One region of the Streptomyces sp. C36 genome, then DNA from elsewhere that is predicted to be linked to it. Evidence: riboswitches for the same ligand, from Rfam matches in the RefSeq annotation. Region 1 holds a riboswitch; each other region holds the start of a gene.
What was found. A riboswitch is a leader RNA that binds a small molecule or an ion and turns the genes downstream of it on or off. The one in region 1 is predicted to bind cyclic di-AMP.

Region 1 (3,281 bases):
AGTGGACGTACGGAGATCGGGCGCGGTATCCGTACGCGACGGCCAGTCTGACCGGGAAATGCCCGGCCTCCGGTGAAGCTGAGTCCATGACCAAGATCAAGGCCGTCGCCTTCAGCTCCTACGGCTCCGCCGATGTGCTCCGGCTCACCGACGTCGATCAGCCGGTCCCGGGGCCCGGGCAGGTGCGGATCGCCGTGCGCTGCGCCGGCGTCAACCCGCTCGACCACAAGATCCGCAGCGGTGCCATGGCCGGCATCGTTTCCGTCGACCTGCCGCACGTCCCCGGGGTGGAGGCCTCCGGGGTGGTGGAGGCGGTGGGGGAGGGAGTGGTGGGGGTGCAGGCGGGGGACGCGGTCCTCGGCCGCACCGCCACCGGCGCCTACGCCGAGCAGGCCCTGGCCGTGGCCGAGGAGCTGATGGTCAAGCCGCTCTCCCTGCCCTGGGAGGAGGCGGCCGGCCTGCCCCTGGCCGCCGAGACGTCCTGGCGGGCGCTGAACCTGCTGGCCCTGAACGAGGGCGAGACCCTGCTCGTGCACGGTGCGGCCGGGGGAGTGGGCACGCTGGCGGTGCAGTTCGCCCGCGCCCGGGACGTCCGGGTCATCGGCACGGCGAGCGAGTTCAACCACGAGTACCTGCGCGGGCTGGGCGCGATCCCGGTGACCTACGGCGAGGGCCTCGCCGAGCGCGTGCGCGAGGCCGCGCCGGGCGGTGTGGACGCCGCTCTGGACGCCGTCGGCAAGGGCGACGCCGTGGGGATCTCGGTCGAGCTGACCGGTGACCCGGAGCGGGTGGTGAGCATCGCCGACCCCGAGGGCGCCCGCCGCACCGGCGCCCGCTTCAGCGCCGGCGGCCCCGCCTCCGGGGGCGGCCCGGCGCTCACCGCCGCCCTGGCCCTGCACGAGGCCGGCATCCTCCAGCTGCCCGTCCACCGCGTCTACCGCCTGAGCGAGGCGGCCGAGGCCCACCGCGCCAGCGAGCACGGCCATCTGACGGGAAAGATCGTGCTGGCGGTGGCGTGAGGGCGTCCGGGGCGTGGAACAGGCAGGGCCCGGCACGCGCAACCGCGTACCGGGCCCTGGACGTCGGACGGCTACTTGACGCGGCCGTACCAGACGCTGTTGCTCCAGATCTTCTCCAGCCGGACGGAGGTGCCGGGCTTGGGAGCGTGCCAGATCTTGTTGTTACCCGCGTAGATACCCACGTGGTAGACGTTGCTGCCGGAGTGGAAGAACACCAGGTCGCCGGTCTGGCGCGAGCCGCCGGAGATGTGGCGGGTCTTGTTGTACTGGTCGGCGGCGGTGCGCGGGAGCGACTTGCCGACCTTCTTGAACGAGTAGAGCGTCAGGCCCGAGCAGTCGAACCGGTTCGGTCCGGTGGCGCCCCACTGGTAGGGGGAGCCCTTCTTGGAGGCCGCGACCTTCAGAGCCTGCTCGCCGGCGGTGGCGGCCGACGCGTCCGGGGTGAGCCCCGGTACCAGCACCGTCGCCGCCAGGGTGGCGACGGTGAGGGCGGACGCGGTACCGGCCCGCTTGGCGAGCGCGGGTATTCGAGGCAACGCAGACATGCCTAAGCCCTTCGACATCCGCCTGCGAAAGATGACCTGTCGGGTTCGGGCTGCGAAGTTGCCCGGCCACCGTTGTGGCTTCACCCCTAGAACCACCGACCTCGTGGTTCGTACCGCTTGGGTCTCCCGCTCCTGCCGATCCATCAATTCGATTCCGCACCCGGTGCGGCGGCAGGACTCGGCGTCCGCCCGGGTCGCCCGCCTCGGTGACGGGATCTTGTGTTCGGTGAGAGATCCTGCACCATCAATCGCTCGGAATCGGTGCCCAAACGGTCATCTGTGAACTTCTTCACTTCGGATGCAAACCCGGAACCGTGGTATTCCCAGCCCCGCCGAACTGGCGGTAAACCCTTGTCCCCACTGGTTTCCGAAGCATTGGAATGAATGACTCCGCAGAGGGTGTCGGCGAGGGTGCCGGCGGGGGCGTCAGCAGGGGCGCCGCCATGCGTCGAGGTCCAGGTTCTTCTTCATCGAACTGAGCCCCAGCCGCTTGGCCGTGTCGCAGAAGTCCCCCGGAGGGAGCTCGTATTCGACGTGGAAGACCGCTTTGTTCCGTTTGATGAAGGGCGTCAGCTTCTCGCACTCGTCGTACTGAGCGCACTGCTCGTTCACCGCGAAGTCGAAGTCGCGCACCAGCTGGGGGATCTGCTCCAGGTCGTTCTTCAGCCCCACGGCGAGCCCGCGCTCATGCGCCAGCTCGGCCAGCATCCGGTTGAACGCCAGCTGGTGGTCGGCCGTCAGCGGAAATCCGGTGCGATTACGGAATCCCTCCGTCAGGTCCGGCTCGACCGCGTCGAATCCCTTCTGCCGGCACATGTCGATACGGGCCGCCATGATCGGCCGCAGTACGTCGAGACGGCGGATGTCCAGCCACTTCTCGCCGTCCCAGCCCTTGTTCTTCGCGCCCAGCACCGACGCGGGGAACTTCTCCTTGTCGGACCGGAAGTTCTCCCACGCCCCGGCGTTGATGTAACAGATCACCTTGCGGCCGCGGGCGTGCAACTCCGCCACCGTCTTCGCCGAGTTCTCGAAGCCGTCGATGTCGTAGACGGGCGCGTCCACCGAGGTGTCCACGCGCCCGCCGAGCTGCCACTGCCAGCGGGTGCCCGGCTTGGGCTGCCACCGCCCGGACGGCTGGGCCGGCGTGCCGCCGGGTGTGCCGCCAGGCGTGCCGCCGGGCGTCATCCGGTCCGTGGGCACCGGCTCCCGCGCCTCGCCGCCGCCGTCGTCCCCGTCGTCGGAGGGGCTCGAGGACGAACACCCCGCGAGCACGAGGAGCACCACCCCGAACACCCCGGCCCGCCGCGCCCCCCTCACCGCGCACCCCCCGTCGTCCCGGCCGCCGTCAGGGGCGCGCTCCGCCAGGGGTTGGCCCCCGTCCCCGGCACCGCGCAGTGCACCCCGGCGCCCCGCCCGCCGGCCGTCCGGGCCACCAGCGCCGCGGCGTCCTCGGGCACCCCGTAGACCAGGTGGCAGAAGCGCGCCGGCGGGTGGTCGGCGGTCCACCGCGGCACCCGGGCCCGCCGGTACTCCTCCCACGTGCCCTCGAACGTCACCAGCAGATCGGCCAGCGCCGCGTAGCCCGGGTCGGGATGCGTCCCCGGGTTGAGCACGGCCGTCCGCGCGCCCAGCACCCGGGCCGCCGTCACCAGGCGGCGGTAGCGCGGCAGCGGCGCCGCGTGCGCCGGGACCTGGTCGAGGAAGACCCCGTCCACGC
Region 2 (3,281 bases), on a different contig from region 1:
GCCCCTGGACGCCGAGCCCGAGGGCCTCGACGGCGTGGCCACGATCATGGCCCGGGCCTTCTCCGAGGGCACCGACAAGCTCAGCGCCGAGGACTTCACCGCCGAGCTGGAGCGCTGCGGCGCCACCCTCGACGCGCACGCCGACCACCCGGGCGTGCGGCTGTCCCTGGAGGTCCCGGCCTCCCGCCTGCCGAAGGCCCTGGGCCTGCTGGCCGACGCCCTGCGCGCCCCGGCCTTCCCGGACAACGAGGTCGAGCGCCTGGTCAACAACCGCCTCGACGAGATCCCGCACGAGCTGGCCAACCCCGCCCGCCGGGCCGCCATGGCGCTGTCCGCCCAGCTCTTCCCGGCGGACTCCCGGATGTCGCGGCCGCGCCAGGGCAGCCAGGAGACCGTCGAGCGCATCGACGCCGCCTCCGTGCGCGCCTTCTACGAGGCCCACATCCGCCCGGCCACCGCCACGGCCGTCGTCGTCGGCGACTTCACCGGCGTCGACCTGGACCAGGCGCTCACCGAGTCCCTCGGCGCCTGGACCGGGTCCGCCGCCCAGCCCCGCCCCGTGCCGTCGGTCACCGCCGACGACACCGGCCGCGTGGTGATCGTGGACCGCCCCGGCGCCGTCCAGACCCAGCTGCTGCTGGGCCGCGTCGGTCCCGACCGGCACGACCGCGTCTGGCCCGCCCAGGTGCTCGGCACCTACTGCCTGGGCGGCACGCTGACCTCCCGCCTGGACCGCGTCCTGCGCGAGGAGAAGGGCTACACCTACGGCGTGCGCTCCTTCGGCCAGGTCCTGCGCTCCGCCCCCGACAGCACGGGCCTGTCGCTGCTGGCCATCAGCGGCTCCGTGGACACCCCCAACACCGGTCCGGCGCTCGAGGACCTCTGGGCGGTGCTGCGCACCCTCGCCGCCGAGGGCCTGACCGAGGCCGAGCGGGACGTGGCCGTGCAGAACCTGGTGGGCGTCGCCCCGCTGAAGTACGAGACGGCCGCCGCCGTCGCGGGCACCCTCGCCGACCAGGTCGAGCAGTATCTGCCGGACGACTTCCAGGCGCGGCTGTACGAACGCCTCGCCGACACCGGCACGGTGGAGGCCACGGCGGCCGTCGTGAACGCCTTCCCGGCCGACCGGCTCGTCACCGTCCTCGTCGGGGACGCCTCCGAGATCACCGAGCCCGTCAAGGCGCTGGGCCTCGGAGAGGTGACGGTCATCCCGGCCTGACCGGCCAGGACCGGCCAGGCCCAGCGGCCTTCGGCGGACGCTGACAGGGGCTCAACCCCCCTGTTCCGTCCGGCCGCTGAGCCGGACATTGCCGGACAAGTGAGGCGCGTGGGTCGAGTGAGACCCACGCGCCTCCTTTATGCCCGATTTCGCGCAGTGGTTGCATGTTGGTCGTGTGGCGTACGTCATAAAAGCCCGGATCTGTTTGCCGTTCGAATCTGACGCCGATTAGCGTCAGGGCGGCAGTCCGTCAGATCGGAGCCGCATCCGCGGTCCCGGGCAGCCATCGCCGAGTCCCCGAAGCACCAGCGAGGGGAGCCGGGGACCCACATGTCCCTGGGGTGAATCGGCCCCCTTTCACGAGGGAGCCGTAGGAGACCTTCCTGCTCCGAACCCGTCAGCTAACCCGGTAGGCGAGAGGGAAGGAAAGGATTCGCCCAGCCATGGGGAAGCACCGTCGTCCGAGCCGAGCCGCGCGCGTCAGCGCCAACGTCGCGGGCATAGCCACCCTCACTGCCGCCGGTGTGGTCGCCGGCGTCGCCGCCCCGGCCTTCGCCGCCTCCGACGACTCGCGTGGTCCCGAGGACACCGGGCTGACCCAGGCCGTCGTCATCAGTGACGTCATGGCCGACAACGTGGGCGCCCAGGCCGAGACCCAGCGCAGCGCCGCCGACGAGGCCGCCGCCCGCCTGCAGGCCGAGGAGACCGCCCAGAAGAAGGCCTCCGACGCCAAGGAGCGCCACGCGGAGGCCGAGCGCAAGATCAAGGAGGAGCGCGAGGCCAAGGAGCGTGCCGCGCGCGACGAGGAGCGCAAGCGCCTGGGCACCTATGTGAGCCCCCTCGACGGCTCCTACGTCTCCACCTCCTACAAGGCCTCCAGCGGCCTGTGGTCCTCCGGCAGCCACACCGGCATCGACCTCCACGCCGAGACCGGCACCTCGGTCCACGCGGTCGCCGCCGGCACCATCGTCGAGGCCGGCTGGGGCGGCGCGTACGGCAACAACGTCGTCATCAAGCACAACGACGGCACCTACACCCAGTACGCCCACCTGTCGTCGCTCGACGTCTCCGTCGGCCAGACGGTCACCCCGGGCCAGCAGATCGGCCTCTCGGGCGCCACGGGCAACGTCACCGGCCCGCACCTGCACTTCGAGGCCCGCACCGGCGCCGGCTACGGCTCCGACATCGACCCGATCGCCTACATGAGCGCGCACGGCGTCAGCCTGTAGGTCCCGCCGCCTTCGCGGCACCGCACTTCACGCAAGGCCCCGGCCCCCGGCCGGGGCCTTGTCGTCGTCCCGCCCACCGGCGTTGGCCAAAAAATATCCATGAATCCCCGGCGCCATCGGAAATCGCCGGGGATTGCCATAGAGTCGCTGAACGGGTGTCAATCGGCCGCGCATCGCGGGAGATTAAGTCGTAAGGCGGAGGTACAGCCATGCGGGGCCGTACGTGAACGGCGGTGGTGAAGCGGCGCAGGGGAGCCGCCGTATTTCCGCGCACGCCGTGTGCACGGCGATTCGCGACGACATCGTCTCCGGGGTTTTCCCGCCCGGCAGCCGGCTCATCGAGGAACTCCTCGCCCGCCGCTACGGCGTCTCCCGGGTGCCCGTGCGCGAGGCGCTGCGCACCCTCGCCTCCGAGGGCTTCGTCACCACCCGCCGGCACGCCGGGGCCTGCGTCGCCGAACCCACCGAGCAGGAGGCGGCGGACCTCCTCGACGTCCGCGCCCTGCTGGAGCCGCTGGGGGCCGCACGCGCCGCGCAGCGGCGCACCGAGGCCCATCTGAAGGTCCTGCGCGGCCTCGTCCGCCTGGGCCAGGAGCGGGCCCGCGCGGGCCGCACGGGCGAGCTGCGGCCGCTCGGCGACTGGTTCGACGAGACCCTGGCCCAGGCCTCCGGCAGCCCCAGCCTCGCCACGCTGCTCACCCAGCTGCGGCGCAAGATCGCCTGGGTCTACGTGGCCGAGCCGCCCGCGCGGCCCCTGGAGGCATGGGAGGCGTGCGGTGCGCTCGTGGACGCCGTGGCCCGCGGTGACGCCGAGCGGGCCCGGGCGCTCGCCG
Region 3 (3,281 bases), on a different contig from region 1:
GTGGAGCTCAGCCCTTGAAGCGCGGGAACGCCGAGCGGCCCGCGTACACCGCGGCGTCGTCGAGGATCTCCTCGATGCGCAGCAGCTGGTTGTACTTGGCGACGCGCTCGGAGCGGGCCGGGGCACCGGTCTTGATCTGGCCGCAGTTGGTGGCGACGGCCAGGTCGGCGATGGTGACGTCCTCGGTCTCGCCGGAGCGGTGCGACATCATGCACTTGAAGCCGTTGCGCTGGGCCAGCTCGACGGCGTCCAGGGTCTCGGTCAGCGAACCGATCTGGTTGACCTTGACCAGCAGGGCGTTGGCGGAGTTCTCCTCGATGCCACGGGCGAGGCGCTCGGGGTTGGTGACGAACAGGTCGTCGCCGACGAGCTGGACCTTGTCGCCGAGCTTCTCGGTGATGGTGTTCCAGCCGGCCCAGTCGTCCTCGAACAGCGGGTCCTCGATGGAGACCAGCGGGTACGCCTCGACGAGCTCGGCGTAGTACTCCGTCATCTCGGCGGCGGAGCGGTCCTTGCCCTCGAACTTGTAGACGCCGTCCTTGTAGAACTCGGAGGCGGCCACGTCCAGGGCGAGCGCGACGTCCTGGCCGGGGGTGTAGCCGGCCTGCTTGATGGCCTCGAGGATGAGGTCGAGGGCCTCGCGGTTGGAGCCCAGGTTCGGGGCGAAGCCGCCCTCGTCGCCGAGGCCGGTCGACAGGCCCTTGGCCTTCAGGACCGACTTGAGGGTGTGGTAGACCTCGGTGCCCCAGCGCAGGGCCTCGGAGAAGGACTCCGCGCCGATCGGCGCGATCATGAACTCCTGGATGTCCACGTTGGAGTCGGCGTGCGAGCCGCCGTTCAGGATGTTCATCATCGGAACGGGCAGCAGGTGCGCGTTCGGGCCGCCGAGGTAGCGGAAGAGGGGGAGGTCGGACGCCTCGGAGGCGGCGTGCGCGACGGCCAGGGAGACGCCCAGGATGGCGTTGGCGCCGAGCGAGCCCTTGTTATCGGTGGCGTCCAGGTCGAACATGGCCTGGTCGATCAGGCGCTGCTCGGTGGCGTCGTAGCCGACGAGCTCCGGGCCGATCTGCTCGATGACGGCCAGGACGGCCTTCTCGACACCCTTGCCGAGGTAGCGCTTGGGGTCGCCGTCACGGAGCTCGATGGCCTCGAAGGCGCCGGTGGAGGCGCCGGACGGCACGGCGGCACGGCCCGTGGAGCCGTCGTCGAGGCCGACCTCGACCTCGACCGTGGGGTTGCCTCGCGAGTCGAGGATCTCGCGAGCTACGACGACGTCGATGGACGGCACGAGGGTCTCCTTCGTGTGTGCTGGAGTTCTGCAGCACGAGCCTAACGGGCGCCGGAGGCTGCGCCCGCCCTTGGATCGATCAGCGGACCGAAAATTGGCACAAAAGCCAAGATCAGCGGATGAATCGCCGGTGTGTTCGCTCAACGGGGACGGCCGGCACGGGGTTCCGGAGGCGGGAACGACGGAGCCCCGCTCCGATGCGGCTCGGGGGGTAGGCGCATCGGAGCGGGGCGGTCCGTCGGATGAGCGGAAGGCTCGTCCTGGCGGTGGGACCGTCCGGGCGTCCGGACGGGGTCCGGCGGCGGTCAGCTGAGGTGCAGCATCTGCCCGGGGTAGATGACGTCGGCGTCGTCGATGATCTTCTTGTTGAGGTCGTAGAGCTTCGCCCAGCCGCCCTTGACCTTCTTGGCCGTGGCGATCGAGCCCAGGGTGTCGCCCTGCTTGACCTCGTACTCGCCGTCACCCTTCTTGAAGGTCGGGGTCTTGGCGTGCTTGCCCGGGGTCTGCTTCTGCGCGGGCGTCTCGGTGCCCGAACCCGGCTTGGCGTGCTTGCCCGAGGGGCGCTCGCCGCGGTCGGCGTGGGTCTTGGTGGAGGTGTCGCGGTCGCCGGTGGACTTCGACGGCTTGGACGGCTTGGGCTTCGAGGAGCCGCCGTCGACGTCGGGTGCCGGGCCGCCACGGGTCAGACCACCGCCACAGTTGGGCCAGGCGCCCGGACCCTGCAGGGCGAGGAGGCGCTCGCCGACGAGGATCTGCTGGGCCTTGGTGGCCTGGTGCGGGTACGCGGCGTACTTGCCGCCACCTGCGGCGTCCCACGATTCCTTCGAGAACTGCAGGCCGCCGTAGTAGCCGTTTTGGGTGTTGATGGACCAGTTGCCCCCGGCCTCACACTGGGCGACCCTGTCCCAGGCCTGGACAGGGGCGGCGTTGGCGGAGGTCGCGACCATCAGAGGGGCGGCGACAGCCGCGCCGGTGACACCGGCGAGGGTGACGATGCGGACGGCCTTGGACGGACGACGGTGCTTGCCCTTGGACATAAGTCGGTTTCCTCACCGACGCCTACGAGGTGAGCTGTCGGGTTCGGGCTAGTGAGTTCGCCCGGCCCGGTCCGCTCGCGCGCACCGGGCTTCACCCCAAGCCGTCCCGTCCCGTCGGTCGTTGACCGTCGGTGCGTGCCGGCGCCCTACCTGGTTCCCCCGCTCCTGCCAACGGCGCTTGCGCGACGACTCCCCCGACCGCCGGCAGGATTCGGCGTGGCGGTCGAGGTGCCCGCGGTAGCGAGCGGAAACGACGTTAAACACAGGCGGCCGACAGGTTCAAACCCCACTTTTCGGCCACAGTTGCTGGTTACGGCCTACCGAGAACGATCATTCTCGCAGGTGGGAGCGGGTACAAGAGCAACGGACGGGGACACTCCGGGCGTCGGGCGACGAGACCCATGTCTCACTTTCGACTGGAACGGACATTCGGCCCGAACCGGCCCGCTACTTACGGATGTCGAGGCGCTGACCGGGCTGGATGAGGTCCGGATCGGATCCGACCGCCTTTTGGTTCTTCTGATAGATCGTCTTCCATCCGCCGTCGACCGCGTGCTCCGATGCGATGGCTGACAGATTGTCACCCGGACGCACGGTGTAGTCGGACGGGCCCGCCGGGTCCGTCCGCGCGTCGCCGCGCGAGGAGCGCTGGGCCTCGTCGCCCGAACGCGACGGCTCGGCACGGTGCTTGCCGGCGCCCGTCCCGGTGCCCGCGTCCGCGCCGGGGGTGGCGCTGTCGGACGGGGTGCCGGGCGTCGGGGAGCCGGAGGGCGCCGGGGAGGTCCCGGGCGTCTGCGACGGGGTCTCCGAGGGCGTGCCGGAGGGCGTGCCCGAGGGGGTCGCCGTGCCGCCGGAGGGCTCCGTGGACGGGTCCTTGCGGTGCTTGCCGCCCTCGCCGGTGCCGGGGCTGCCGGACGGGGTGGGCGTGCCGGGCGTCTGCGACGTGCCGGGCGTGG

Region 2: it holds a riboswitch for cyclic di-AMP, as region 1 does, so the genes downstream of both, AB4K12_RS10085 (M23 family metallopeptidase) here and AB4K12_RS01185 (C40 family peptidase) in region 1, are expected to answer to the same signal.
Region 3: it holds a riboswitch for cyclic di-AMP, as region 1 does, so the genes downstream of both, AB4K12_RS28675 (transglycosylase family protein) here and AB4K12_RS01185 (C40 family peptidase) in region 1, are expected to answer to the same signal.

What each region holds. Positions count from the first base shown of each region.
Region 1 covers NZ_JBFQGI010000001.1:274,967-278,247, forward strand. The annotation lists gene AB4K12_RS01180 (NADP-dependent oxidoreductase) at 87-1,019, shown strand; gene AB4K12_RS01185 (C40 family peptidase) at 1,091-1,564, opposite strand; cyclic di-AMP (ydaO/yuaA leader) riboswitch at 1,568-1,740, opposite strand; gene AB4K12_RS01190 (endo alpha-1,4 polygalactosaminidase) at 1,991-2,749, opposite strand; gene AB4K12_RS01195 (spherulation-specific family 4 protein) at 2,878-3,281, opposite strand, start outside.
Region 2 covers NZ_JBFQGI010000003.1:35,376-38,656, forward strand. The annotation lists gene AB4K12_RS10080 (M16 family metallopeptidase) at 1-1,219, shown strand, start outside; cyclic di-AMP (ydaO/yuaA leader) riboswitch at 1,497-1,650, shown strand; gene AB4K12_RS10085 (M23 family metallopeptidase) at 1,663-2,448, shown strand; gene AB4K12_RS10090 (GntR family transcriptional regulator) at 2,672-3,281, shown strand, end outside.
Region 3 covers NZ_JBFQGI010000011.1:93,179-96,459, reverse strand. The annotation lists gene eno (phosphopyruvate hydratase) at 8-1,288, opposite strand; gene AB4K12_RS28675 (transglycosylase family protein) at 1,594-2,325, opposite strand; cyclic di-AMP (ydaO/yuaA leader) riboswitch at 2,330-2,512, opposite strand; gene AB4K12_RS28670 (transglycosylase family protein) at 2,773-3,281, opposite strand, start outside.